Regions from separate parts of the Microbacterium sp. BK668 genome, predicted to be linked through region 2. Evidence: predicted binding sites of a transcription regulator. Region 2 holds the regulator's gene; the other holds the start of a gene.
The links. The regulator HrcA, encoded in region 2, represses chaperone genes, less so after heat shock. The targets are predictions, from matches to a motif close to TTNGCACTCGNNNNNNNCGAGTGCNAA.

Region 1: the regulator HrcA is predicted to act here: its motif matches at 11,559-11,585, upstream of groES (co-chaperone GroES).

The regions. Positions count from the first base shown of each region.
Region 1 covers NZ_SNWG01000001.1:3,165-17,786, reverse strand. The annotation lists gene EV279_RS00090 (DUF4062 domain-containing protein) at 1-657, opposite strand, end outside; gene EV279_RS00085 (Ppx/GppA phosphatase family protein) at 718-1,650, opposite strand; gene coaA (type I pantothenate kinase) at 1,730-2,728, shown strand; gene glmS (glutamine--fructose-6-phosphate transaminase (isomerizing)) at 2,794-4,647, shown strand; gene EV279_RS00070 (holo-ACP synthase) at 4,829-5,206, shown strand; gene alr (alanine racemase) at 5,212-6,327, shown strand; gene tsaE (tRNA (adenosine(37)-N6)-threonylcarbamoyltransferase complex ATPase subunit type 1 TsaE) at 6,366-6,884, shown strand; gene tsaB (tRNA (adenosine(37)-N6)-threonylcarbamoyltransferase complex dimerization subunit type 1 TsaB) at 7,038-7,715, shown strand; gene rimI (ribosomal protein S18-alanine N-acetyltransferase) at 7,712-8,284, shown strand; gene tsaD (tRNA (adenosine(37)-N6)-threonylcarbamoyltransferase complex transferase subunit TsaD) at 8,281-9,375, shown strand; gene EV279_RS00040 (hypothetical protein) at 9,372-9,905, shown strand; gene EV279_RS00035 (SAM-dependent methyltransferase) at 10,294-11,493, opposite strand; gene groES (co-chaperone GroES) at 11,682-11,972, shown strand; gene rarD (EamA family transporter RarD) at 12,145-13,119, shown strand; gene EV279_RS00020 (metal-sensitive transcriptional regulator) at 13,247-13,582, opposite strand; gene EV279_RS00015 (heavy metal translocating P-type ATPase) at 13,579-14,622, opposite strand, start outside.
Region 2 covers NZ_SNWG01000001.1:2,591,188-2,605,809, forward strand. The annotation lists gene leuS (leucine--tRNA ligase) at 1-303, shown strand, start outside; gene EV279_RS11600 (helix-hairpin-helix domain-containing protein) at 475-1,080, shown strand; gene EV279_RS11605 (ComEC/Rec2 family competence protein) at 1,077-3,422, shown strand; gene holA (DNA polymerase III subunit delta) at 3,432-4,469, shown strand; gene rpsT (30S ribosomal protein S20) at 4,671-4,931, opposite strand; gene EV279_RS11620 (alpha/beta hydrolase) at 5,074-5,814, opposite strand; gene EV279_RS11625 (aminotransferase class I/II-fold pyridoxal phosphate-dependent enzyme) at 5,971-7,116, shown strand; gene lepA (translation elongation factor 4) at 7,182-9,047, shown strand; gene EV279_RS11635 (DUF1990 family protein) at 9,058-9,708, shown strand; gene hemW (radical SAM family heme chaperone HemW) at 9,708-10,925, shown strand; gene hrcA (heat-inducible transcriptional repressor HrcA) at 11,031-12,071, shown strand; gene dnaJ (molecular chaperone DnaJ) at 12,123-13,238, shown strand; gene EV279_RS11655 (16S rRNA (uracil(1498)-N(3))-methyltransferase) at 13,242-13,979, shown strand; gene EV279_RS11660 (HIT domain-containing protein) at 14,002-14,349, shown strand; gene EV279_RS11665 (PhoH family protein) at 14,393-14,622, shown strand, end outside.

The sequences.
Region 1 (14,622 bases), 2.6 Mb from region 2:
CGCGAGCCGGGACTTGCCGATCCCGCCCGGTCCGACGAGGGTGACGAGTCGGATGTCCGGCCTCGCCAAGAGGGCGAGCACGTCGCGCTGCTCCGCCTCGCGTCCCACGATGGCCGAGTACGGCGCCGGGATGTCGGGCACGTCGAGGGCGTCGGCGACGACGGATGCCGCGGCCCGCGTCGCGTCGAAGCGCTCGGCGAGGAGCGTCGCGAGGTCGCCGCGAACGAGGTCCGCCAGCTCCTCGGGCGTCGAGAACGACTTGTAGGAGCTCAGGTCGTCGTTGCGGATGCGATCCAGGAGCCCGTCGAGCCGGTCCTCGCGCTGCGGGGCGGGCTGCTTGACGTACATCAGGTGGGGGAGGGAGCCCGAAAGCGCGTACTCGTCCTCCAGGCCCGAGACGGTCTCACCGGGCGCGACCCAGCCGTAGCGCTCGCCGTAGATCCCCACGAAGACGTCGCTCTGCGCGAGGTACGAGCGGTAGAGGTCGCGGGGAGGGTGCGGCCGCGCGCCGAGCTCGAACATGACGGGCGCCAGCTGCAGGGACTCGACCGCCGAGCGCACGGCACGCCGCTCCGGCTCGAGCTCCTTCAGAGTGGAGCTGACGAAGACGCGGAGTCGCTGGTCGGGCGTTCGAATCGCCGCGGATCGTGCGGCCATGAGGGAATCATGGAGCACGGCCCCCGCCCGCGTCCACCGCCCACGCGGCCGGTCACCCGCTCAGCCCCACGACATCGCCTCGATGTACCGCAGCAGGACGCCCTCGCGGAGGGCCCACGGACTCACCTCGAGCTCGTCCACCTTCAGCATCGTCATGGCGGTGTGCAGGACGACGGCTCCCGCGACGATCTGGAACGCGCGGTCGGGAGTGATTCCGGGCAGCTCCTGTCGCGCCGAGGCGGGGATGCGCGAGAGCCGAGGAATCCACGAGCCGAGGGCGGCGCGGGGGAGCAGCATCCCCTCGAGTCCGCTCGATCCGGGCACGGGGTAGCCGGCGAGCTTCGCGAGCGAGCGGATCGCCTTCGACGATCCCACGACGTGGTCGGGTCGCGGCTCGGCGAGGAGCCGCTCGGCGACCGGGGCGAGCGTGCGGCGCGCGTGGGCGCGAAGCGCCTCGACGGCGTCTTCGCCGGGCGGGTCTTCGGGGAGGAACTGCACCGTCATGCGGCCGGCGCCGAGAGGGACGGATGCCGCGACATCCGGCAGCTCGTCGGCACCGGAGGCGAGCTCGAGCGAACCGCCGCCGATGTCGAAGAGCAGGATCTGGCCGGCGGCCCAGCCGAACCACCGCCTCACGGCGAGGAAGGTGAAGCGCGCCTCGGACTCGCCGCCGAGCACCTGCAGCTCCTGGCCGAGTGCCTGCTCGAGGAGCGCGATCACCGCCGGGCCGTTGGTCGCCTCGCGGACGGCCGAGGTGGCCGTGGCGAGCAGCTCGTCGACGTTCTCGGCGAGCGCCACCGCCCGCGCCTCGGTGACCGCCGCGACGAGTGCCGCGACCCCTTCGTCGGTGATCGATCCGTCCGGCGCGAGATAGCGCATGAGTCGCAGCACGGTCCGCTGACTCGTGGTGGCCAGTGGCCGGCCGCCCGGGCGGGCGTCGGCGACGAGAAGGTGGACGGTGTTCGAGCCGATGTCGAGGACTCCCAGGCGCACGGGTCGAGGCTACAGGGACGACGCGACCCGCAACGGGCGAGTGGCCGCCGCCCCGAGGGGGGCGGATACGATGGGCCCGATGTCCGCCGCAGCAGCGATTCCCGGAGACGACTCCGCCGCCACCGTCGCCGAGATCGACGACGGTGACTCGGATCTGAGCCCCGCGCTCTACCGCGAGATCGGCCGCGCGGAGTGGTCGCGGCTCTCGGGAGGGCTCACGCAGCCCCTGTCCGAGACGGAGGTCGTGCAGCTGCGAGGGCTCGGCGACCGGCTCGACCTCGCCGAGGTGCGGGAGGTCTACCTTCCCCTCAGCCGCCTCCTCAGCCTCTACGCGACGGCGACGAAGCGCCTCGGCGCCGACACGGCCGGGTTCCTGCAGGAGCCCGACACCACGACGCCCTTCGTCATCGGCGTCGCGGGCTCGGTGGCTGTCGGCAAGTCGACGATCGCGCGCCTGCTGCGCGAGCTCGTGAGTCGCTGGCCCGGCACCCCGCGGGTCGAGCTCGTGACGACCGACGGCTTCCTCTACCCCAACGCCGAGCTGGAGCGCCGGGGGCTCATGGGCCGCAAGGGCTTCCCCGAGTCGTACGACCGCCGTGCGCTGGTGCAGTTCCTCACCGACGTCAAGAGCGGCGCCGCCGAGGCGCATGCGCCGTTCTACTCGCACCTGCGCTACGACATCGTCCCCGACGCCCACGTCACCGTGCGCCGGCCCGACGTCGTCATCGTCGAGGGGCTCAACGTGCTGCAGCCCCCGCCGCAGCCCAACGACGTGGCCGTGAGCGACCTGTTCGACTTCTCGATCTACGTGGATGCCGCGACCGAGCACATCACGCAGTGGTACGTCGAGCGGTTCCTGGCCCTCCGCCGCGCGGCCTTCGCCAACCCCACCTCCTACTTCAAGGTGTTCGCGGAGCTGACGGACGAGGAGGCCGTCTCCATGGCCCTCGGCTTCTGGAACGACATCAACCTTCCCAACCTCGAGGAGAACGTCAAGCCGACGCGGCACCGCGCGACGCTCGTGCTGCACAAGGCGGCGGACCACGCGGTGGAGCGGGTGCTCCTGCGCAAGCTCTGACGCGGGCGGCGGCATCCGCCCTTTGTACAGGCATCTCACGAAACCCCCCGCCTACCATGGGGGGCATGTGTGGAATCGTCGGATACGTCGGCCCGAGGGACAGCCAGGCCATCCTCCTCTCCGGGCTCGCGCGCCTCGAATACCGGGGCTACGACTCCGCCGGCATCGCCGTGATCGACGGCGACGGGGGCCTCGGCGTACGCAAGAAGGCGGGCAAGCTCAGCGTCCTGCGCGACGACCTGGCCGCCCACCCGCTCGCCGACGGCACGACCGGCATCGGCCACACGCGCTGGGCGACACACGGCGGCCCCACGGACGCGAACGCCCACCCGCATCTCGCCGACCACGATGACCTCGCCGTCATCCACAACGGCATCATCGAGAACTTCTCCGACCTGAAGGCCGATCTCCTCGCCGAGGGCTACACGTTCCGCAGCGAGACCGACACCGAGGTCGCCGCGGTACTTCTCGGCCGCGAGTACCGCCGGAACGGCGGCGACCTCGTCGAGGCCTTCCGCACGACCGTCTCGCAGCTGGAGGGCGCCTTCACCCTCCTCGCGATGCATGAGGAGCAGCCCGGCCTCGTCGTCGGCGCACGGCGCAACTCCCCACTCGTCATCGGTCTCGGCGACGGCGAGAACTTCCTCGCCTCCGACGTCGCGGCCTTCGTCGAGCACACCCGCCACGCCCTCGCGATCGGTCAGGACGAGATCGTCGCCATCACGCCCTCCGGCGTCGAGGTCACCGACTTCACGGGAGACATCGTCGAGGTCGAGCCCTTCGAGGTGCTGTGGGATGCCGCCGCCGCCGACAAGGGCGGGTGGTCGTCGTTCATGGCGAAGGAGGTGTCGGAAGAGCCCGAGGCCGTCGCGAACACGCTGCGCGGCCGCATCCGTGACGGGGTCGTCTCGATCCCGGAGCTGGACGGTCTCGACGACCTCTTCGCGGGCATCGACCGCATCATCGTCATCGCCTGCGGCACGGCCGCCTACGCGGGCATGGTCGGGAAGTACGCGCTCGAGCAGTGGGCACGGGTGCCGGTCGACGTCGAGCTCGCGCACGAGTTCCGCTACCGCGACCCCGTCATCGGCCCGCGAACGCTCGTCGTGTCGATCAGCCAGTCCGGCGAGACGATGGACACCCTCATGGCCGTGAAGTACGCCCGGGAAGCCGGGGCCAAGACCGTCTCGATCTGCAACACGCAGGGTGCGACGATCCCCCGCGAGTCGGACGCGATCGTCTACACGCACGCCGGCCCGGAGGTGGCCGTCGCCTCGACGAAGGCCTTCGTCGCACAGATCACGGCGCTGTACCTCCTGGCTCTCCACCTCGGCGGCGTGCGCGGAGCGCTGAGCCCCACCGAGATCGCGCAGCACGTGCTCGAGCTCGAGGCCGTGCCCGAGAAGATCCAGCGCATCCTCGACCGCTCGCAGAAGCACATCGAGCAGTTCGCCGGCTGGATGGCCGACACCCGCTCGGTGCTCTTCCTCGGCCGTCACGTGGGCTATCCCATCGCGCTCGAGGGCGCGCTCAAGCTCAAGGAGATCTCCTACATCCACGCGGAGGGCTTCGCCGCGGGCGAGCTCAAGCACGGGCCCATCGCACTCATCGAGCCGGGGCAGCCGGTCTTCGTGATCGTGCCGTCGCCGCGCGAGTCGCCCGTGCTGCACTCCAAAGTCGTCTCGAACATCCAGGAGATCCGCGCTCGCGGTGCCCGCGTCATCGCCGTGGCCGAAGAGGGCGACGCGGCGGTGCTGCCGTTCGCGGACGAGGTGCTGCACATCCCGCTCGCCGACCCGCTCATGGAGCCGCTCCTGGCCGTCGTGCCGCTGCACATCTTCGCGATGGGCCTCGCGACGGCGAAGGGCCTCGACGTCGACCAGCCGCGCAACCTGGCGAAGTCGGTCACCGTCGAGTAGGGGCGAGAGGGCCGAGGTCCTCGAGCGAGCACGGCGGGACGGACGGCGCCGAGCTCCCTCGCTCGACGACCGATCGGTGAACCCGGTCGTCGAGCGAGCGCAGCGGGACGGAAGGCGCCGAGCCTTCGAGCAGCGCCGCGATAGGGTGACGGATGCCGCGCCGCGGCGCAGGGGAGGTCTCATGATCGTCGGAATCGGCGTCGATCTCGTCGACATCCCGCGGTTCGAGCGCACACTCGAGCGCACGCCGCGGCTCGTCGAGCGGCTCTTCTCGCCGTCGGAGCGGGTGCGGCACCCCCGCTCGCTCGCGGCGCGGTATGCCGCCAAGGAGGCGCTGATCAAGGCGCTCGGCGGATCGGACGGCGTGCACTGGACCGAGATCGAGGTGGCCGCCGAGGCATCCGGTCGCCCGGTCTTCGTGCTGACCGGATCGACGGCGGCGGCCGTGGCCGAACGCGGGATCACGATGATGCATCTGTCGATGTCGCACGACGCGAATCTCGCGACCGCGTACGTGATCGCCGAGTCCGCGCCGAGCGCGGCGGGGGCGTCGTCGTGAGCCGCATGCCTGCCGGCGTGCTCCGGGAGGCGACCATCGACGTCGGGGCGATCGCGGCGAACGTCCGTCACCTGCGGCGGCTCACGGAGTCCGAGGTCATCGCCGTCGTCAAGGCGGACGGCTACGGTCACGGCGCGGCCCGCAGCGCCGTCGCCGCCCTCGACGGGGGCGCGAGCCGGCTCGGCGTCGCCGACGTCGGCGAGGCGCTGGCCCTCCGCCGCGCCGGCGTCGACGCCCCGATCCTCGCGTGGCTGCATGCGCCGGGAGCGAGCTTCCGCGAGGCGGCGGCCGCGAGCATCGAGCTCGGCATCTCGAGCTTCGAGCAGCTGCTGCAGGCGTCGGCCGCGGCATCCGTCGACCGTCCTGTCGCCGTTCACCTCAAGCTCGAGACGGGACTCGGCCGCAACGGCATCGCGCCGGAGGACTACCCCGTCGTCTTCTCGGAGGCGGCGCGGCTCGAGCGGATCGGGAAGCTCCGGGTGATCGGGATCTTCAGCCACCTCTCCAACGCCTCCGCGGACGACGACCGGGCCGCGACGCGCGTCTTCCACGACGCGCTGGGCCTCGCCGCGTCCGCCGGTCTCGCGCCCGCTCTCCGTCACATCGCGGCGAGCCATGCCGCCATCGCGCTCCCCGAGACGCGCCTCGGGTGCGTGCGCCTCGGCGTCGCGATCTACGGGCTCTCGCCCTTCGCCGATCGGGACTCCGGCGATCTCGGGCTGCGGCCGGCCATGACGCTGCGCGCACCCGTCGCGGCCGTGCGCCGCGTGCCCGCGGGCCACGGCGTCTCGTACGGGTACGCCTACCGCACGGAGCGGGAGACCACGCTCGCCCTGATCCCGCTCGGGTACGCCGACGGGGTGCCGCGCACGGCGTCCGGAGCCGGTCCGGTCGCCATCGGCGGCGAGCGCTTCCGCGCAGCGGGACGCATCGCCATGGACCAGTTCGTCGTCGACGTCGGCGATCACCCCGTCCGGGTCGGCGACGAGGCGGTGCTGTTCGGCGACGCCACCCTCGGGGTCCCCTCCGCCGATGAGTGGGCGGACGCCGCGTCGACGATCAACTACGAGATCGTGACGCGCATCGGACCCCGCGTGCCCCGCCGCCAGGTCTCCTCGTGAGCGGGAACGCGGAGGCTCCCTCGAACGTTGCAGGGGACATGGGAACGACGACGGACGGACTCGAGAGCCTCGCGGGGCGACGTGAGATCGAGAGCCCGGCGAGCATGGAGGAGCTGGGCGAGCGGATCGGGCGGATGCTGCGTCCCGGTGACCTCGTCGTGCTGACCGGGCCCCTCGGCGCGGGCAAGACCACGCTTACGCGCGGCATCGCGGCGGGCCTCGGCGTGCGCGGCCCCGTGCAGAGCCCGACCTTCGTCATCGCCCGCACGCACCCCTCGCTCGTGGGCGGTGCACCCCTCGTGCACGTCGACGCCTACCGCCTCGGCTCGGCCGCCGAGCTCGATGATCTCGACATCGACTTCGACAGCTCGGTCGTGGTGGTCGAGTGGGGTCGCGGGCTGGTCGACGCCGTCTCGGACTCCTGGTGGGACATCGAACTCGAGCGCGAGTGGGGCGGCGCCGGCGTGGACTCGGCGTGCGGTACGAGCGGCCGCGCGGCCGCCGAGATGGACGCCGACGCTCCGCGCATCGTCACCATCACCCGCCACCGGGCGTAGGCGCCGCTCGCGGCCGACGAGATCCCCGGTCGTCGCGCGAGCGTGACGACACGCCCGCGCCCGGCGTGATGGCCCTGTCTGCGCGTCTCGCCTCCGTCGCTGCGCCCCCGTCGTGCCACGACCCAGGGCGCGGGTCGGACTAGCCTGGAGGGCGTGATCCTCGGCATCGACACGTCCCTCGGCACCGCCGTCGCGGTCGTCGAGCCCGACGGCGTCGTCCGATCCCAGGCGGAGAGCGTCGATCCCCGCGGCCACGCCGAGGTCATCGGATCGCTCGTCGAGCGCGCGCTCGCCGAGGCATCCGCTCACCCGTCCGACATCACGTATGTCGCTGCCGGCATGGGTCCGGGGCCCTTCACGGGCCTCCGCGTCGGGATCGCCGCCGCGCGCGCCTTCGCGCTCGGGCGAGGGGTCCCCGTCGTCCCCGTGGTGAGCCACGACGCCGCCGCGCTCGAGCTGCTGCTGCACAGCGCGCTCACCGGCGGACGCGATGACAGCGACGACGACGCGTTCGCGATCGTCACCGACGCGCGCCGTCGGGAGTTCGCCTACACCGTCTACCAGGGCCTCGACGACGACGGGCTCCCCGTGCGGATCGGGGGACCGGCGCTCTCGCCGCGAGACGAGATCGACGCGGTCCTGGCGGCAGGGAGCATCCTCCGCCGCGACACCGACCGGATCGGCGCCGCGATGCTCGCCCTTGCCGCCGCTCGCGCCGTCGACGCCGGTCGCACGATCGGCCCTGCCGACGCCCTCTACCTCCGCTCGCCGGACGTGACGCTGTCGGCGGGCCCGAAGCGCGTCACCACCCCGGCGGGAGGCGCCGCATGAGCCTGCGCCCCGCGACCCCCGACGACCTCCGCGCCATCATGGCGCTGGAGCGGGCGTCGTTTCCGACGGACGCGTGGTCGGACGCCATGATGCGCGCCGAGCTCGCCTCGCCGCACTCCTACTACCTGGTGGCCGAAGAGGCGGGCCGTGTGATCGGCTACGCGGGCCTGCGCGCCCCCGAGGGCGGAACGGATGCCGACATCCAGACGATCGCGATCGCCGAGGCGGCCCGAGGCCGTGGGCGCGGCCGAGCGATCCTCGAAGCGCTGCTCGCCGAGGCATCCGCCCGGCGCGTGCAGGAGGTCTTCCTCGAGGTGCGCGCCGACAACCCCGCGGCGCAGGCGCTGTACGCATCCGAGGGCTTCGCGGAGGTCGGCCGTCGCCCGCGGTACTACCAGCCCGACGATGTCGACGCCATCGTGATGCGCCTCGACCTGCGGGGATGGGCGTTTCACCGGGCGCCGGATCCGGAGCACAGCGCCGGATCCGGATCGGATGCCGCGCCCCGCCCGGATCCGGCGGCCCGATCCGAATCCGGTGCCGCGTGGCAGGGAGGCGCGTGCACGTGAACGACCTTGCACACGCTCACGAGCCGCTGGTGCTCGGGATCGAGACGAGCTGCGACGAGACCGGGATCGGCATCGTGCGCGGACGCACGCTCCTCAGCAACACCATCGCGAGCAGCATGGACGAGCACGCACGCTATGGCGGCGTCGTTCCGGAAGTCGCCGCGCGCGCGCACCTCGAGGCGCTGCAGCCCTCGATCGAGGCGGCACTCGGTGAGGCGGGGGTGACGCTCGCCGACATCGACGCCGTGGCCGTGACCTCCGGCCCGGGCCTGGCGGGAGCCCTCATGGTCGGCGTCGGCGCCGCCAAGGCCCTCGCCGTGTCGCTGGACCGGCCGCTCTACGCCGTCAACCACCTCGTCGGTCACATCGCCGCAGACATCCTCGACTCGGACGCGCCGCCGCTGGAGTTCCCCACGGTCGCTCTCCTCGTGAGCGGCGGCCACACGTCGCTCCTCCTCGTCCGCGATCTCACCGCCGACGTCGAGCTGCTCGGGGAGACGATGGACGACGCCGCCGGCGAGGCTTTCGACAAGGTCGCCCGCGTGCTCGGGCTGCCGTATCCGGGCGGTCCCGAGATCGACCGCGCCGCGGCATCCGGGAATCCCGACGCGATCCCGTTCCCCCGCGGTCTCTCCCGTGCGTCCGACATGGCCGCGCACCGCTACGACTTCTCGTTCTCGGGACTCAAGACGGCGGTCGCTCGATGGGTCGAGCAGCGCCAGACGGCAGGCGAGCCGGTGCCCGTCGCCGACGTCGCCGCGAGCTTCCGGGAGGCCGTCGTCGACGTCCTCGTCACGAAGGCGCTCGCCGCGTGCCGAGACCACGGTGTGCCGCGACTGCTCCTCGGCGGGGGCGTCATCGCGAACCGCCGTCTGCGCGACGTCGCGCTGGAGCGGGCGGATGCCGCGGGCGTCGTCGTGCGGATACCGCCGCTCTCGCTCTGCACCGACAACGGCGCCATGATCGCGGCCCTCGCCTCCGAGCTCATCACGGCCGGGCGGCGGCCGTCGACCCTGGAGTTCGGCGCGGACTCGACCCTGCCCGTCACCGAGATCCAGGTCGCCGAGGCGCCCGGAGAGGTGGCCGCGTGACGACGCGGGACGACGGGCCCACCCCGGAGCCGTCGATTCCCCGACCGGAACCGCCGGTAGGCGCGTCCGCAGGCCCCGCGGTCCCCGCCCGGCCCGAGCCGCTCAGCGATCCGGCGCGCGAGCTGGGCGACGCCGGGGCGGAGTCCGTGCTGCCGGGCGGGCACCGCGGCGGCTTCCAGCGGCTCCCGACGGGCCCCACCGCCATCACCACGCAGTCGGCGCCCGCGGATCCCGACGGCGAGCAGTCGGCGCCGCTCGTGCAGTGGGCCATGCCCGAGCCGGCTCGGCCGGCGCGCGGCCTCGCCGCGTGGGCGCTGGGCTTCTCGATCGTCGCGCTCGCCGTGTCGCTCTTCGTCGGCTGGGGGTTCCTCCTCGGCATCGCGGCAATCGTCGCGGCGATCCTCGCGCTGCGCCGGCCGCTGGAGAGCCGGGCGGTGGCCCTGTGGGCGCTCGTGCTGGGCGCGGTCTCGCTCCTCTACAGCGCCGGGTGGCTGCTCTTCGCCGCAGTCGCGGCAGGCTTCGTCGGCTGAGCCTGCTTCCTCGGGTCGGCGGCCGGCCGCTGAGCGAAGGGGATTCGGCCGGGGGAGGGTGGATCGGGCCCTCGGGTCCTCCGCCCGCGCGGAATCCTCCGCTGGGCGGCTCATGGCCGGGTGTCCCGGGTCCGCCGCTGAGCGGAGGGGATTCGGCCGGGGGAGGGTGGATCGGGCCGTCGGGTCCTCCGCCCGCGCGGAATCCTCCCCTGGGCGGCTCATGGCGGGGTATTCCGGGTCCGCCGCGGAGCGGAGGGGATTCGGCCGGGGGAGGGTCGATCGGGCCCTCGGGTCCTCCGCCCGCGCGGATTCCTCCGCTGGGTCGCTCGTGGCCGGGTATCCCACGTGCGCCGCTTCGACGCGCGGCGGGCGCGGGGCGACCTCGGCCTCAGCCGACGCGATCGGCGAGGAGCGCGACGCGCCTCTTGCCGACGCGGGTGACGATGAGCGTCGCCGATCCCTCGCCCTTGAGCGACAGCGCCTTCCGCAGCGCGGCGGGATCGACATCCACTCCCCGCTTCTTGATCTCGAGGCGCCCGATCCGGCGCTCGCGCAGAGCCTTGGCGAGCTTCTTCGTGTCGGCGGGCAGCTCCTCGCGCACGCGGAACGACGAGACGAACGGGCTCGTCAGCCCGGCGTCGGAGGTGAGGTAGGCGATGTGCTCGTCGAGCATCCCGGCTTCGAGCGACCGCGCGACGTCGCCGATGAGCCGGGCCCGGATCACGGCGCCGTCGGGTTCGTGCACGAACTCGCCGAGGGGGCGGGTCGGCTCATCCGGCGCATCCGTCGCGGCGGTGAGCTCCGCCGCCGTGTCGCCGCGCACGACGAGGGCGGCGCGGCGCACGCCCGGGCGGGCAAGCGCGCCCGACCAGATCACGAGCTCGATCGTCGACCCGTCGGCGCTCACCCACTGCGCCTCGACGTCGTCGGGAAGGAGGTCGCGATCGAGACCGGGACCGAGCTTGACGCCGACGGGATGCCGCGCGGCGAGGTCGAGGACCCAGTCGAGCGACGGAGACCAGTCCTCGGGGCGGGTGCGCGACGTCTCGCCGTGGCCGGCCGTGCGGCGCGCCGGGTCCAGCCAGTACGCCTCCGCCGCCACGTCCCCCTCGGCCACGACGTCCTCGGCACGCCCTTGCCGCACGGAGACGTCCTCGCCGAAGGGCGCGAGGTTGTATGCCGCGATCGCCGCGGTCACTGCGTCGGCGTCGACGGCCACGACCTTCAGCCCGAGCGCCGCGAGCCCCAGGGCGTCGCCGCCGATCCCGCAGCCGAGGTCGGCTACAGACGAGAATCCCGCGCTGCGGAACCTCTCGGCGTGCCGGCCGGCGATGGCGAGCCTCGTCGCCTGCTCGAGACCCGCGCGGGTGAACAGCATCCGATCGGCGAACGGGCCGAACTTCCCCCGTGCACGCGTGCGCAGCCGGGCCTGGCCGACGACGGCCGACACGAGGTCGGGGGAGTGTCCGAGGGCGCGCAGTCGCGACACGGCGCGGGCGACGTCGTCGGCCGAGTCGATCGTGCCGAGCTGGTCGAGCAGCCGCAGCCCCTCCGGGGTCAGCAGCGCGGTCAGCTCGGGCAGGTCCATCCGGCCAGCGTACGTCGCCGCGCGACTCCGACGCCGCTTCGAGGCATCCGTCACATGACGTCGTTTTGGCACTCACGTTGCACGAGTGCCAGCCCGTTGCCTACACTGGATTAGCACTCCCAGCGTGTGGGTGCTAACCAGTCTTCGTCTCAAGAAAGAAGAGGTAGACCGTGACGGTTTCCACTCAGGTGTCCATCAAGCCGCTCGAGGACCGCATCGTCATCCGCCAGGTCGAGGCCGAGCAGACCACCTCCAGCGGTCTGGTCATCCCCGACACCGCGAAGGAGAAGCCCCAGGAGGGCGAGGTCGTGGCTGTGGGCCCGGGCCGCATCGACGACAACGGCAACCGCATCCCGCTCGACGTCGCCGTCGGCGACCGCGTGATCTACAGCAAGTACGGCGGCACCGAGGTCAAGTTCGGCGGCGACGAGTTCCTCGTCCTGTCGGCTCGCGACGTGCTCGCGGTCGTCGTCCGCTGACGACGGACCATTCGCGAGGGGCTCGGGTGCTTCGGCATCCGGGCCCCTCCGCCTTTCCCGATGGCAGGATTCGCGGCATGGACGGCAGGGGCGGATGCCTCGTCCCGCGTCGCCCGCGCGGCAGCGGTCCTAGGCTTGGGGGGTGAACCCCGACGCTGTGTCCTCGTCCGCCGTGCCCGCCGGCGCGGCCGGGCAGGCGAAGGGCACGGATGCCGGGCGCGAGCACTTCGTCGGCGGAGTCTACGCGTTCTTCGCCTACCTCCTGTGGGGCTTCCTCCCGCTGTATTTCCTCGCGCTCGCGCCCACCGGACCGTTCGAGATCGTCGCGTGGCGCATCATCCTCTCCCTCGTCTTCTGCGCCTTCCTGCTGACCGTCACACGCACGTGGCCGAAGCTGATCGCGATCCTGCGCAATCGGCGCCTGGTGTGGTGGACGGTCCTCGCCGGCGCCCTCATCTACGTGAACTGGCAGACCTACCTCATCGGGACTCTCACCGGCCACGTCGTCGAGACGAGCCTCGGCTACTTCATCAACCCGATCGTGACGGTGCTGCTGGGCGTCCTCGTGCTGCGCGAGCGACTGCGCATCATGCAGTGGATCGCGATCGGCATCGCCGCCGCCGCCGTGCTCGTCATCGTCATCGGGTACGGCGCCTTCCCGTGGATCGCGCTCACGCTCGCCTTCTCGTTCGGCTTCTACGGCCTCGTGAAGAAGCAGATCGGCCCGTCGGTCGACGCGATCAGCGGCTTGACGCTCGAGTCGCTGTGGCTCACGCCGGTCGCCGTCATCCAGCTCCTCGTCATCGCCGTCACGAGCGGGCTGTCCATGGGGCAGGAGTCCGCGGGGCACACCGTCCTGCTCCTGCTCGCGGGGGTCGTGACGGCCGTACCGCTCCTCCTCTTCGCGGCCGGCGCCCGGCGCGCCCCGCTGACGCTCATGGGCATGCTGCAGTTCATCGCTCCGATCCTGCAGTTCATCATCGGCGTGTGGCTGCTGGGCGAGCCGATGTCGCTGGAGCGCTGGATCGGCTTCGCCCTCGTCTGGCTCGCGCTCATCCTGCTGACGGCGGACTCGGTGATCGCCTCCCGCCGCTCACGCGCGCAGCGCGTGGACGCCGGCGTCTCCGACGTCGCCGAGCTCACCTGACCCCGGCTCATCAGCGTCATCTCGGCTCGATCGGTGAGCGGATGTCGACCGAATGACCCGGTGACGCCCGAGACGCGAAAGCGGCGGCCCCCGCGGGGGAGCCGCCGCGTCGATCGAACGACCGGGGTCAGCGCACCAGCCGGGCGATCGCCTGCGTCGCCTCGGCGATCTTGGCGTCGGCCTCCGCGCCCCCGAGCTTGGCGGCATCCAGCACGCAGTGCTTGAGGTGATCGTCGAGAAGGGCGATCGCGACCGCCTCCAGGGCGCTCGTGAGCGCGCTGATCTGGGTGAGGATGTCGATGCAGTACTTCTCCTCCTCGACCATCTTGTGGATGCCCCGTGCCTGGCCCTCGATCCGCTTCATGCGGTTGAGGTACCTGTCCTTGTCGGTGATGTAGCCGTGGTGGCCGTGCCCGTCAGGGGCGTCGATGGATGCCGCGGCCGGCGTTTCTGCGAGGGTCATCGCTCCTCCTTCACGAGGTGGTCTGCGCGGTGCCGAGGGTAGTCGGAGGGCACGGCCCCGGCGGGAGCACCGTCCGCGGTGCTGCGGAACCGGCGCAGCAGCAGGCTGTTGCCGACGACGAAGGCGCTCGAGAACGCCATCGCCGCTCCGGCGATCATGGGGTTCAGCAGCCCCAGCGCGGCGAGCGGGACCGCCGCGACGTTGTAGGCGAAGGCCCAGAAGAGGTTCACCTTGATCGTGCGCAGAGTCGCGCGCGAGAGCCGGATCGCGTCGGCCGTGCTGCGGAGGTCTCCGCGCACGAGGGTCAGGTCGGAGGCCTCGATCGCGGCATCCGTCCCCGTCCCCATCGCCAGACCCAGATCGGACTGCGCGAGGGCGGCCGCGTCGTTGACGCCGTCGCCGACCATCGCGACGACCTTGCCCTCGGCCTGGAGCGACGCGACGACGGCGACCTTGTCGGCGGGGAGCACCTCGGCCACCACGCGCTCGATGCCGACCTCGGCGGCGATGCGTCGCGCGACGGTCTCGTTGTCGCCCGTCAGGAGCACGGGCGCGAGGCCGAGGTCGCGCAGCTGCCGGATCGCCTCGGCGCTCGTGGGCTTCACGCGATCGGCGACCGCGAGGACGCCGCGCACCTCACCGTCCCACGCCGCGACGACCGTCGTCCTGCCCTCGGATCGGAAGCGGGCGGATGCCTCGGCGAGAGGTCCCTCGAGGGTCAGGGCCCAGTCGGCGAGCAGCGCGGCGCGGCCGACGACCACGGCGTGTCCCTCGACGATTCCCGAGACTCCCGTGCCGGGGAGGTTCTGGAAGGACTCGGCCCGGGGGAGAGCGCCCGTCTCCGCCGCAGCGGCTTTCGCGATCGCCCGGGCCACGGGGTGCTCGGAGGCGTGCTCGAGGGCTCCCGCGAGCCGCAGCACCTCGGCGCGGGCGACGCCCGGCGCGGCGACGACGTCGACGAGCGACATCCGTCCCGTGGTCACGGTGCCGGTCTTGTCGAGCACGACGGTGTCGACGGCGCGGGTCGACTCCAGCACCTC
Region 2 (14,622 bases):
CTCGACCTCTTCGCGCCGCACACCGCGGAGGAGATGTGGGAGACGCTGGGCTACCAGCCCTTCGTCGGTCTCGTGCCGTGGCGGCAGGCCGACCCGATGCTCCTGGTCGAGGAGTCCGTGACGGCTGTCGTGCAGATCGACGGAAAGGTGCGCGCGACCCTCGAGGTGCCCGCGCGCATCGACGCCGACGCGCTCGAGGCGCTCGCCCGCGGCAACGACCGGGTGCAGCGCGCCCTGGGCGAGCGCGAGATCGTCCGGGCCATCGTGCGCCCGCCGAAGGTCGTCAGCTTCAGCACGCGCTGAGCCGTCGGGCGGGTCGGCCGCGTCGGCCGGGTCGGGCGCGCCGGCCGGGTCGGGCGCGTCGGCCGCGTCGGCCGCTGAGCTCTCCTCCCCAGTGCGGGGCTTGTGGCGTGCCGTGCACACCATCCGCGCCCCGGCGACCGCCGGTCGTTCGCGCGGCCTAGCGTCGCCGAGGTGACGACGGGCGACGACACGGGCCGCGACCGTCGGCGCCTCGGCGTCGGCGCCGCCATCGTCGTCGTACTCGTGACGCTGGCGATCACGGTGGGCGTCGGTATCCTGAGGGGTGCCGGTGCCCCCGTCCAGGAGGTTCCGGTCGACAGCCCGGTGGCGACGGATGCCGCCGCCGAGGCATCCGTCTTCGTCCATGTCTCGGGAGCGGTCGCTGCTCCCGGTCTCTACGTGCTGGCCGACCATGCGCGCGTCGTCGATGCGATCGCCGCCGCGGGCGGCTTCACCGACGGAGCGGATGAGGCGGCCGTCAATCTCGCGCGTCCGCTGAGCGACGGCGAGCAGCTGGTCGTACCGGTCGTCGGCGCCGAGCCGGCGCCGGGCGAGGTCGGCACGGGTTCGGTGCCGGCCGGCGACGGACGCGTGAACCTCAACACAGCGGACGCGGGCGAGCTCGACACGCTGCCCCGCATCGGTCCTGCCATGGCGGAGCGGATCATCCAGTGGCGGAAGGCGAACGGCGGATTCACGAGCGTCGAGGACCTGCTCGCCGTGCCGGGGATCGGGGACAGGATGCTCGAGGCGCTGAGGGACCTGGTGACGGTGTGACAGTCTCGCCCGCGGCCCGGCGGAGGCTCAGGCGGCTGCGTCTTCTCGCCGTCGCCGGGTGGGCGTGGAGCGTCGCGATCGTCGCCACGCTGGCACCTGCCATGGCCGGATTCCTCGCGCTGGCCGGCTGGGCGATCACGGCCGGCACCGTCGCACTCATCCCGCGCCGGCACGGGACGGCGCTCGTCGCGCTCGTGCTGGCGCTTGCCGCGGGATCGGCCGTCGCCTCGCATGTCGCGCTGGCCGAGCCCGCGCGCGACGACCTGCGCTCGGTCGTGGGCGGCGGGCGCGCCATCGAGGTGACCGCGACCGTCGTGGGCAAGGTCGAGCAGCGAGCGTCGCGGGAGCTGGCCTTCGACGCCGTCGTGACGATCGTCCGGGCGGGGCGCGCGGATGTCCCCGGACATGACCTCCCGATCGGCATCCGCGTGCATCCGGAAGAGGTCGAGGGCCTCGCGGAGCTCGACGTGGGTGCGATCGTCGTCGCGGCGGGAAGCACACGAGCGACGGATGCCGGCGAGCGGGCCGTCGTGGATCTCCTCGCCGGCCGCGGCGTCGCGGTCGTCCAGCCTCCCGTCGGCCTCCTCGCGGCAGCCGGCGCGCTGCGCCACGGCCTGACCGCCGCCGCGGAGGGGCTGCCGGAACCGGGCGGAGGCCTCCTCCCCGGTCTCGCCGTCGGCGACACGACCCTCGTCGAGCCGTCTCTCGACGAGGCGATGACATCGTCCTCGCTCTCCCACCTCACCGCGGTGTCCGGCGCGAACTGCGCCCTCGTGGTGGGCACCGCGTTCGCCGCAGCCGCCTTGGCGGGAGCGTCGCGCGGCGTCCGCATCGCCGCGTCGATGGCGGCTCTCGGCGGCTTCGTCGTGCTCGTCACACCTGAGCCGAGCGTGTCGCGGGCGGCGGTCATGGCCGCCGTCGCCATGCTCGCCGTCGCCCTCGGACGCCCCGCCGTGGGGATCTCGGTGCTCTCGCTCGCGGTCACGGTGCTGCTCATCGGCGACCCGTGGCTGGCGACCTCGCTGGGATTCGCGCTGTCCGCCGTCGCGACCGCATCGCTTCTCCTGCTCGCACGACCGCTCGCGTCCGGACTGGAGAGGTGGATGCCGCGCTCGCTCGCCCTGGGGCTGTCGGTGCCGATCGCGGCCCAGCTGGCGTGCGGGCCGCTGCTGGTGCTCATCGACCCGACCGTCCCGCTGTACGGCGTGGTGGCCAATCTGCTCGCGGCTCCCGCCGCTCCCGCCGCGACGGTCGTGGGGCTCGCCGCCTGCCTCGCTCTGTCGATCCCGGTCCTCCAATCGGGGCTCGCAGCGATCGCCTGGGTGCCGTCGGCCTGGATCGCCGCAACCGCGCACACGTTCGCCGACGTGCCCGGCGGAGCCTTGCCGTGGCTCGAGGGTTGGCCCGGCGCACTCGCCCTCGCGGGACTCGGCGCGGTGGGCGCCGTTCTCACGCTGCGACGCGTGCCACCGGCGCTGCGCACCGTCTCCGCACTCCTCGCGGCGGCCGTCGTGGGCGTGCTCACCGGCAGCTCTGCGCTCGGCACGGTGGCCGGGCCGCTGACCCTTCCCGCGAACTGGACGATCCTCGCGTGCGACGTGGGGCAGGGGGATGCGGTGCTCATCCGCTCGGCGGGGGAGGTCGCGCTCATCGACACGGGACCGGAGCCGGAGGCCCTGAGCGGATGCCTCGACCGCGCCGGGGTCGGACGGTTGGACCTGCTCGTCCTGACGCACTTCGACCTCGATCACGCGGGCGGCTCGGCCGCCGTGATCGGCCGCGTCGCCCACGTCCGTCACGGACCTCCCACGTCGGCGGCCGACGAGGCCCTGCTGCGGGACTTCGACAGCGCCGGCGCGAGCGTCGCCCCGGCCGTCGCGGGAGAGCACGGCGGTCTCGGTGCCGCGCAGTGGCGGATCCGCTGGCCGCCCGCCGGAAGCAGGGCCTTCCCGGGCGGAAACGACGCGAGCGTGGTGGTCGACATCGCGGGAGGTGGTGTGCCGCACGCGCTGTTCCTCGGCGACCTGTCCGCGTCCCCTCAGCGCGGGCTTGCGGCATCCGGAACCCTTCGACCTCCGTACGAGGTCGTGAAGGTGGCTCATCACGGCAGCGCCGATCAGGCGCCGGAGCTGTACGAGCGCATCGATCCCGCCGTCGCGCTCGTGACGGTGGGGTCGGACAACGGCTACGGCCATCCGAGACGCGAGACGCTCGACCTGCTCGCCGATCTGGGCGCTGTCCTGGCCCGCACCGATGACCAGGGAATGCTGGCGCTGTGGCACGAGAGCAGCGGAGCGGTGGCCGTGTGGCGGGAGCGGGGCGACGTCAGCACCGCTGATTAGGCTGTATGCATGGCGACGAGTTCGAGACGGGCCGCTCCGGCGAAGGTCCGCAGCGCCATCCCTCAGCTGCCGTGGCGGAATCCGCAGCCGGCGCCGATCGTCCTGGTCTCAGGCCCCGAAGAGGTCTGCGCCGAGCGAGCGATCTCGACGCTGCGGGACTACCTCCGGGCGGAGGATCCCAGCCTCGAGGTCTCCGATGTCCGCGCCGACGACTACGCCTCCGGAACCCTGCTGTCGGTCACCTCGCCGTCGCTGTTCGGTGAGCCGCGCCTGGTCCGGGTCTCGGGTGTCGAGAAGTGCTCGGACTCCTTCCTCGCCGAGGCGATCTCATACCTCGCGGCGCCGCAGGAGGGAGCGACCGTCGTGCTCCGACACACCGGAGCGACGGTTCGCGGCAAGAAGCTGCTCGACGCGATCCGCGCCGGCACGGGCGGCGGTGTCGAGATCGCCTGCCCCGCCGTCAAGCGCGACAGCGATCGCTTCGACTTCGCGGCCGGCGAGTTCCAGGCCGCGAAGAAGCGCATCGCGCCCATCGCCCTCCGCACCCTCGTGTCGGCGTTCGCCGATGACCTCACCGAGCTCGCGGCCGCCTGTCAGCAGCTCGTCGCCGACGTGCCCGGTGACATCACCGAGCAGGTCGTCGAGCGCTACTACGGAGGGCGGGTGGAGACCTCGGCCTTCACGGTCGCCGACACGGCCATCGCGGGCCGCTACGGCGACGCCCTCATCGCGCTGAGGCACGCGCTCGCCTCGGGGGCGGATCCGGTGCCGCTCGTGGCGGCGATCGCGATGAAGCTGCGGACGATGGCGCGGGTCGCGGGCAGTCGCGAGTCGTCGGTCGCCGTCGCATCGCGGCTCGGGCTGAAGGACTGGCAGGTCGACCGGGCCCGTCGCGATCTGGTCGGGTGGTCCGAGTACTCGCTGGGCATGGCTATCCAGGCCGCCGCCCGTGCCGACGCGGAGGTGAAGGGCGCCTCGCGCGACCCGGTGTTCTCGCTCGAACGCCTTGTGACGGTCATCGCGACGCGAGCGCCGTACGGCTCCTGACCCGCGATCCGCGGAGCTGCAGCATCCGTTCCCCCCGCAGATCAGCAGGGTCGGGCTCCGGGGCGTGAGACATGGCCTCACAGGGCGCGACTCGGACCCGCGCGCTCGACTCGGACCCGCGCGCTCGACTCGATGCGGCGGCGGCGAACGACGAAGGCCCGCCCCTGACGGGACGGGCCTTCGTGCGACGTGCTCAGCGACTCAGAGCGCCGCGACCTGCTTCGAGATCGCCGACTTGCGGTTCGCCGCCTGGTTCCGGTGGATGACGCCCTTGCTCACGGCCTTGTCGAGCTTGCGGGTCGCCTTCGAGAGCGACTTCTCGGCAGCGGCCTTGTCACCGGCTGCGATCGCCTCGCGGGTCTGGCGGACGAGCGTCTTCAGCTCGCTCTTGACGGCCTTGTTGCGCTCGTGCGCCTTCTCGTTGGTCTTGTTGCGCTTGATCTGCGACTTGATGTTCGCCACGTGTCGACGTTCTTTCGTTCGGAGGAATTCGGATGACTGCCGGCCAGCGGTAGAGGGGCGCCTCCGGCGCGCGCAGGGTGGGACCCACGCGCAAACCAATCACCGAGTCTATCAGGGAAAGCCTCCTCACCCGAACCGCGCCTCAGCCGCCTGCTGACGCGCTCCCCGAAGCCTCGAGCGTCGCCAGCGCCAGCTCGAGGACGGCGTTGAAGACCTCGGGACGCATCACCGTGACGTGATGCGTGGTCCGCGGCACAACGATGAGCTCGGCCTGGGGAGCCACCCGCAGGAAGAGCCGCTCGCTGACGCGGAGCTGGTCGTACTGCCCGTTGACGAACCACAGCGGCACGTCGATCCGACCGAGCGCCGCGAGCAGATCGAGGACCGAGAGGCTGCGAAGGGCCACGTCCTGCGCGTCCAGGGCGTAGCCGCCCGCGCCGAAGTCGGCGCGGGTCTCCGCCGGCAGGATGCGGTCGAGCATCCGATCGGTGAGCCACATCCCGCGGTCAGGGAGCGAATCGAAGCCGCGCGCGAGCATGCGATAGGCGGCGAGGCCCACCCCGCGCGGGACGGCCGTGCAGGAGACCGCGATGAAGCCGGCGACGGGGGGCGGGATCTCGGCGCCGACGTACTCGATGCCCAGCAGTCCGCCCATCGAATGGCCCGACAGCAGCACCGGACCTTGCTCGGCGGCCGCCCGGACGGCCTCGTCGATGGTGGCGAAGGCGCCGTCGAGGGTGAAGTCCTCGGCCCTCCGGCTGCCGTGTCCGGGAAGATCGACCGCCGTCACCGGATTGCCGCGCCGCTCGAGATGCTCCACCTGCGCGCGCCACATGGTCGCCGACGTCCGGATGCCGTGCACGAGCACCACCTGGACTGTCATGGAGCCACACTACGGGCCCTGCGACGTCGGCGCCCGAGACCGGATCGGCACCGGCGGACGAGTTCTGGGATGCCTCTGCCCGAGGCATCCCAGTCGTCGCCGTCGTACGGATCCGGAGCAGCTCACCGCCCGTCCCGGCGCCATAGAGTGGGCCGCATGCCACGCCTCGCGGACCACATCCTCGGCATGCCGGGCTCCGGTGTCCGGCACATCCTCGAGCAGGCGCTGCGACTGGACGACGCGATCATCCTCGCCGTCGGCGAGCCGGGGGAGGAGCCTGCGCCGGCGATCCGGGAAGCAGCGGCGGCGGCCTGGCGGGAGGGGCACGTCCGCTACGGCCCCAACGGGGGCATCGCGCCGCTGCGCCGCGCGATCGTCGACCGGCTCGACCAGGCGAACGGCGTGCGGGTCGACGTGGAGCAGGTCTGGGTGACCGTCGGCGCCACGCAGGCGCTGCACCAGGCGATGAGCCTCACGCTCGCGCCCGGCGACGAGGTGCTCGTGCCGGACCCCGGCTATACGACCTTCACGATGAACGCCCACATGCTGGCCGCCGTGCCCGTTCCCTACGCACTGAGCCCCGAGAGGGGCTTCCAGCCCGACCTGGCCCAGCTCGAGGCCCTCGTCACCGACCGCACGCGGCTGCTCATCGTCAACTCGCCGTCGAATCCGCTCGGGTCGACCTTCGAGCCGTCGACGATCCAGGCACTGCTCGACTTCGCTGCACGGCACGACCTGTGGGTGCTCAGCGACGAGTGCTACGAGGCCTTCACCTACGGCATCCCGCACGTGAGCCCCGCCTCGCTCGACGCCGACGACCGCGTCTTCTCGGTCTTCTCGACGTCGAAGACGTACGCCATGACGGGTGCGCGCGTCGGATGGCTCGTGACGCCGAGAGGCTTCTCGGCGACCATGCTGCGCGTGCAGGAGTCCGCCATCTCGTGCGTCGACATGCCCGCGCAGCACGCGGCGCTGGAAGCGATCACGGGTTCCCAGGACCACGTGCGCGCGGCGGCCGCGCACTACCGCGAGAACCTCGTCGCCGCGACGGCGCTCCTCGACGAGCGCGGGCTGACGTACCTCGCCCCGACGGGGGCCTTCTACCTCTGGATCGACGTCTCGCACGCGACGGACGGGGATGTCGCGGCCTGGGCCGAGCGATTCCTCCACGAGCACCGGGTCGCCGTGGCACCGGGCAGCGCCTTCGGCCGCACGGGTGAGGGATGGATCCGCGTCTGCTGCGCGGCGCGCCGCGACGACCTGCTGGAGGGCCTCGGGCGACTGCCCGCACCCGGGGCATGAACGGCCCGGGCGCAGGGCATGAACGGCCCGGGCGCGGGGCCGCCCGCCGGTAGACTGAGCCGGATATGTCCCCGCGCGCCCTGAAGCCCCTCGAGCCGTCCGCCACGGCTCCCGAGGCGATCCGCAACTTCTGCATCATCGCCCACATCGACCATGGCAAGTCGACCCTCGCCGACCGCATGCTGCAGATCACCGGCGTCGTCGCGGAGCGCGACATGCGCGCCCAGTACCTGGACCGCATGGACATCGAGCGTGAGCGCGGCATCACGATCAAGAGCCAGGCCGTGCGCATGCCGTGGGGCGCCGTCGACCCCGCCACGGGCTCGGCGACCACGTTCGCGCTGAACATGATCGACACCCCCGGCCACGTCGACTTCACGTACGAGGTCTCACGCTCGCTCGCGGCATGCGAGGGCGCCATCCTCCTCGTCGACGCGGCACAGGGCATCGAGGCGCAGACGCTCGCGAACCTCTACCTCGCTCTCGAGAACGACCTGCACATCATCCCGGTCCTCAACAAGATCGACCTCCCCGCCGCCGACCCCGACCGGTTCGCGAAGGAGCTGGCGAACCTCATCGGCGGCGACCCGGACGACGTGCTGCGCGTGAGCGGCAAGACCGGGCAGGGTGTCGAGGAGCTGCTCGACCGGATCGTGCGCGACATCCCGAGCCCGAAGGGGAACGCGGACGCCCCGGCGCGCGCCATGATCTTCGACTCCGTCTACGACGCCTACCGCGGGGTCGTGACCTACGTCCGCATGGTCGACGGCAAGCTCGAGCCGCGCGAGCGCATCCAGATGATGTCGACGAGGGCGACGCACGAGCTGCTCGAGATCGGGGTCTCGAGCCCGGAGCCGACCCCGACGAGGGGCCTCGGCGTCGGCGAGGTGGGCTACCTCATCACCGGCGTCAAGGACGTGCGCCAGTCGAAGGTGGGCGACACGATCACCAACCAGCGGAAGCCGGCGTCGGAGGCTCTCGCCGGCTACACCGACCCCAAGCCGATGGTCTTCTCCGGGATCTACCCGATCGACGGCAGCGACTACGCCGACCTCCGCGAAGCACTCGACAAGCTGAAGCTCTCGGACGCCTCGCTCCAATACGAGCCCGAGACGTCGGTGGCGCTCGGCTTCGGCTTCCGCTGCGGCTTCCTCGGCCTGCTCCACCTCGAGATCATCACCGAGCGCCTCTCGCGAGAGTTCGACCTCGACCTCATCACGACGGCGCCGAGCGTCATCTACGAGGTGCTCACCGACACGGGGGAGCACGTCACCGTGACCAACCCCAGCGAGTACCCGGACGGGCGCGTCGCCTCGGTGTCCGAGCCCGTCGTCAAGGCGGCGATCCTCCTGCCGAAGGACTACGTCGGCACTGTCATGGAGCTCTGCCAGGGCCGGCGCGGCCAGCTGCTGGGCATGGAGTACTTCAGCGAGGAGCGCGTGGAGCTGCGCTACAACATGCCGCTCGGCGAGATCGTGTTCGACTTCTTCGATCAGCTCAAGAGCCGCACCCAGGGCTACGCGAGTCTCGACTACGAGCCCGCAGGCTCGCAGGAAGCGGATCTCGTCAAGGTCGACATCCTGCTCCAGGGCGACAAGGTGGATGCCTTCAGCTCGATCGTCCACCGAGACAAGGCTTACGCCTACGGCACGATGATGACCGAGCGCCTGCGCAAGCTCATCCCGCGCCAGCAGTTCGAAGTGCCGATCCAGGCCGCCATCGGCGCGCGCATCATCGCGCGCGAGAACATCCGGGCCATGCGCAAGGACGTCCTCGCCAAGTGCTACGGCGGCGACATCACGCGGAAGCGGAAGCTCCTCGAGAAGCAGAAGGAGGGCAAGAAGCGCATGAAGATGGTCGGCCGCGTCGAGGTCCCCCAGGAGGCGTTCATCGCCGCCCTCTCAGGGGATGTCGAGGGCAAGCAGAAGTAGCCTGGAACACATGCGCCGCGGAACGTTCAAGGACGAGACCGTCGACTACGCCGCCGTCGGGGCGACGCAGGCGCCGGACCTCATGCAGTACCCGCCGGAGCGCAGCACTCCCGCCGAGGAGTCCTGGCGCCTGGGCAGCGGCGAGACGCGCTTCCGGTCGGCGAGCGAAGCACTGCTGTCGTGGGTGGCCCAGAAGGGCGCCGGTCTCACGGTCAAGGACGTTCGTCCGGCATCCGGTCCCATGTACTCGGGGGTCAGCTTCGACGCGGAGGGGAACCCCGTCGCGCCGAGCAGCAGCGAGGTCGAACAGCGCTTCGATGCCGACGGGACCCCCTTCGTCGCGGCCGGCACGACGATCGTCGTGGAGGGGCGGGTCCAGGGCTGCAACGCCGACGGCGAGCTGCGCGTCATCTTCGCGATCGAGGAGCCGCGCCGCGTCGGCTTCGCGCTCGGGACGGTCGGCGGATCGGTGGTCAGCGGCGAGGAGTCGTTCATGATCGAGTGGCACGAGAACGACGAGGTGTGGTTCACCGTGCGCGCCTTCGACCGTCCGGTCTCGCTCCTGTACCGGGTGCTGCCGGCGCTCGTGCGGCGCCGCCGTCGCGAGCTGTTCACGCGCTACCTGCGGGCCATCTCGCCGCTGTACGCGACCCCCGCCTGATGGGCTCGGCCCTTCCGATCGGCGAGGCCGCTCCCGCGGACGGAGCGCTCCCCGCCGAGGTCCGCGCGGATCCCGACACGCCGTTCGGGGTCTACCTGCACGTGCCCTTCTGCCGCGTGCGCTGCGGCTATTGCGACTTCAACACCTACACCTCCGGCGAGCTGCGCGGCGCGCGGCAGGACGAGTACGCCGACACCCTCCTGCAGGAGGTGGCGCTCGCCGAGCGCGTGCTCGCGGATTCCGGCCCGCTCCGGCCCGCCGCGACCGTGTTCTTCGGCGGCGGGACGCCGACCCTCCTGCCGCCCGGCGATCTCGGGCGCATGCTCGACGGCGTGCGCTCCGCGTTCGGCATCCAGCCGGACGCGGAGGTGACGGTCGAGGCGAATCCCGACACGGTCACCGACTCGGTCGCGGCCGAGCTCGCGGCATCCGGCGTCACGCGCCTGTCGATCGGCATGCAGTCCTCGGTCCCGCATGTCCTCCGCGCGCTCGACCGGACCCACGACCCCCTCAACGTCGCATCCGCCGTCGCCGCTGCGCGCGCGAGCGAGCTGGACGTGAGCCTGGACCTCATCTACGGCGCCCCGGGCGAGTCCCTCGTCGACTGGCGGCGATCGCTCGAGACGGCGATCGCCCTCGAGCCCGACCACGTCTCGGCGTACGCGCTCATCATCGAGGACGGGACCAAGCTCGCCCGCCAGATCCGTCGCGGCGAGGTGCCGGCCCCGGACGACGACCTGCAGGCCGACATGTACGAGCTCGCGGACGAGCTTCTGGCCGCAGGGGGCTACGACTGGTACGAGGTCTCCAACTGGTCCACGCATGCGCGGCACCGTTCCCGCCACAACCTCGCGTACTGGCAGGGTCACGACTGGTGGGGCTTCGGCCCCGGGGCCCACAGTCATGTCGGCGGCGTCCGGTTCTGGAACGTGAAGCACCCGGCTGCCTACGCGCAGCGACTCGCGCTCGGCGAGTCTCCCGCGGCAGGACGGGAGCGACCGGATGCCGCGGCCCGCGCCCTCGAGAGCGTGCTGCTGCGCACCCGCATCCGGGAGGGCATGCCGATCGCCGACCTTCTCGGCGAGGGCCGTCATGCGGTCGCGACCCTCATCGCCGACGGGCTCATCGAAGGCCCCGCCGCGCTCCGCGGGCGGATCGTCCTCACCCGGCGCGGGCGGCTTCTCGCCGACGCCGTCGTGCGCGCGCTGACCGACTGATCCGGCCGGGGCGCGGCATCCCGGTCCGCCCCGTTCGAATCGGATAGAATTGGCACTCCGATCTGGAGAGTGCCAGCCAAGGCGATTCGGCGTGAGGAGGGCGGGATGGTCACGGACCGTGGACTCCAGGTGCTGCGGGCCATCGTGCAGGACTATGTCGACACGCACGAGCCCGTCGGCAGCAAGTCGATCGTCGAGCGGCACTCGTTCGGCGTCTCGGCGGCGACCATCCGCAACGACATGGCTCTGCTCGAGGACGAAGAGCTCATCACCGCGCCGCACACGTCGTCGGGACGCGTCCCCACCGACAAGGGCTATCGCGTCTTCGTCGACCATCTCGCAGAGCTCCGCCCGCTGACCCCGGCGCAGCGCCACGCCATCGCGTCCTTCCTCGACGGGCCCGGGGACCTCGACGATCTGCTCGTGCGCACGGTCCGAGCGCTCACGCAGCTGACGGGGCAGGTCGCGATCGTGCAGTACCCCTCGTTCGCGCAGGCCAGCGTCTCGCATGTCGAGCTCGTTCCCCTCGAAGGCGGTCGGCTCATCGTGATCCTGGTGACCGACACGGGACGGGTCTCGCAGCGGCTCGTCTTCGTCCGCGCGGAACTCGGCGACGACGTCATGACCCGCGCCCGGGTCACCGTCGGCGACCTCATCGTCGGCCGGCACGTCCGGGAGGGGTCTCAGCGCGTCGAGGAGTACCTGACGGCCGCGCAGGACGGCGCGACCACCCGCGACGAGGCGATCCTCGCGATCGTTCGGCACGTCGCCGACGAGCTCGAGGAGTTCCGCCAGGACCGCCTCGTCCTCGCCGGCGCAGCTAACCTCGCGCGCCGCGAGGCGGACTTCCGGGGCAGCATCTACCCCCTCCTCGAAGCCATCGAGGAGCAGGTGACCCTCCTCCGGCTCATGAGCGAGATGGTGGCCGACAGCCACGGCCTCGCGACCAGCATCGGCCGCGAGAACGAGGCGTTCGGGCTGGCCGAGGCATCCGTCCTCGCCAGTGACTACGACGCGACCGGAGCGCGGGCCCGGGTGGGCCTCCTGGGCCCGACGCGCATGGACTATCCGAGCAACCTGGCGACGGTGCGGGCGGTGGCCCGCTACCTGAGCCGCATGCTCGACGACGACGAGAACGCCCGCTGAGGCGCGGCGGAACCAGACGATCCCGTGCACGGCGCGGGCAGGAAGGCGACTGTGGCTGACCACTACGAGGTCCTCGGCGTCTCGCGGGACGCGACGCCGGACGAGATCAAGAAGGCGTACCGCAGGCTCGCGCGCGAGCTGCACCCGGATGTCAACCCCGGCGAGGAGGCCTCGGAGCGCTTCAAGCTCGTGACCCACGCCTACGACGTGCTGAGCGATCCCGATCAGCGCGCGCGCTACGACATGGGAGGCGGCGATTCGCCGTTCGGCGGTGGCGGCGCGAACTTCGGCGGCTTCAGCGACATCTTCGAGACGTTCTTCGGAGCCGCCGCCGGCGGGCGGCAGGGGCGTCCGCGCTCGCGCCGGGAGCGGGGTCAGGACGCTCTCGTCCGGGTGACGCTGGAGCTGAAGGACGTCGTCTTCGGGGTGCACCGCGACCTCGACGTCGACACGGCCGTCCTGTGCGAGACCTGCCAGGGCTCGTGCTGCCAGCCCGGCACGTCGCCCGTCACGTGCGACATCTGCCACGGCACGGGCCAGGTCCAGCGCCAGGTGCGCAGCCTCCTCGGCAACGTCGTCACGAGTCAGCCCTGCAACGTCTGCCAGGGCTACGGCACGACGATCCCGTACCCCTGCGCGACCTGCCAGGGCCAGGGCCGCGTGCGAGCGCGCCGTACCGTGTCGATCGACATCCCCGCCGGCGTCGAGACCGGCCTGCGCCTTCAGCTTCCGGGATCCGGCGAGGTCGGTCCCGCGGGCGGCCCCAACGGCGACCTCTACATCGAGGTCACGGTGCAGCCGCACGAGGTCTTCAGCCGCGAGGGCGACGACCTCCTCGCGACGCTCGAGGTGTCGATGCCCGACGCGATCCTGGGTGCCACCACGACGATCGAGTCCCTCGACGGGCCGGTCGAGCTCGAGGTGCGACCCGGCATCCAGGCCGGCGACGTGCTCACGATCAAGGGCCGCGGCATCACCCCGCTGCGGGGGACTCAACGCGGGGACCTCCGCGTGGGCGTGCATGTCGTGACTCCCACGCGCCTCGACCACAAGGAGCGCAAGCTCATCGAGGACTTCGCCCGCCACTCCAAGGCTCCTGCTCCGCGCCTCTCCGAGTTCCACCAGGGTCTGTTCGCCAAGCTGCGCGATCGGTTCCGGAACGGCTGACGGATGCCGCTGCACTTCCTCCTCGAAGGCTCCGGGACCGCCCGACCGGGCGAGGCGGTGACGCTGCAGGGCCCGGAGGCCCACCACGCCGCCGTCGTCCGGCGGGTGCGGGCGGGCGAGGAGGTGACGGTCGGCGACGGCCGGGGCGCGTGGCTCACCGGCACGTGCGAGGCGGTCTCGCCGAAGGAGGTCGTGGTCCGGATCACGGGGCGCGACCAGATTCCCGCGGCCGTCCCGCGTCTCGTGCTGGTGCAGGCCCTGGCGAAGGGCGACCGCGACGAGCTCGCGGTGCAGGCCGCGACGGAGCTCGGTGTCGACGAGATCGTGCCGTGGCAGGCCGCGCGCAGCGTGTCGCGATGGGATGCGGCCAAGGCGGCGAAGGGCACGGCCCGGTGGGCGAGCATCGCGCGTGAGGCCGCCAAGCAGGCGCATCGCGCGTGGCTGCCCGACGTCGCCGGCCTCGCGACCACGAGCGACCTCGCCCGGCGGGCCGCGGCATCCACCCTCCTCGTCCTCGAGCCGACCGCGACTCAGCCCCTCTCCGGCGCCTCCCTCGACGACGCGGACGGCCGCGACATCGTGCTCGTCGTCGGCCCCGAGGGCGGCATCGCGCCCGATGAGCTCGACCGCCTCGGCGCGGCGGGAGCGACCCTCGTGCGCCTCGGTGACACGGTGCTGCGCACGTCGACGGCGGGTCCGGCCGCGATCGCGGTCGTCAGCGCCACCCTGGGCCGCTGGTGAGGCCCGCCGTTAGACTGACGGGATGAGCGAACCGTCGATCTTCACGCGCATCCTGGAGGGCGAGGTCCCCTCGGAGATCATCGCGGAGACCGAGAACGCGTTCGCGATCCGCGACATCCACCCGCAGGCGCCCGTGCATCTGCTCGTGATCCCGAAGTCCGAGGAGTACCGCAACGTCGTCGAGCTCGCCGCCGGCGACCCTGAGCTGCTCGCCGAGCTGATCGGGCTGGCCAGCTCGCTCGCCACCGAACACGGCGGAGGCGACTTCCGCCTCGTGTTCAACACGGGGCCGAACGCCGGCCAGACCGTCTTCCACGTCCACGCCCACGTCCTTGCCGGAGAACTCGAGGAGAAGACACTCGGTGCCTGACGATACCCCCACGGTCGACCGCGTCTACGCGGACGGCGTCGCGATGGTGCAGCTGCTGGGGCCGCAGGATCGCCTCCTGCGCGTCGTGGAGAGGGAGCACCCCGGAGTCGACGTGCACGTGCGCGGCAACGAGATCACGCTGACGGGGGACGCCGACGCCGTCGCCGCCGCGCGGTCGCTGGTCGACGAGCTGCTCGCCATGACGAAGGCGGGCCATGAGCTCGGTCCCGTCGACGTCGCATCATCGAGCCGGATCCTCCAGACCGAGGGCGG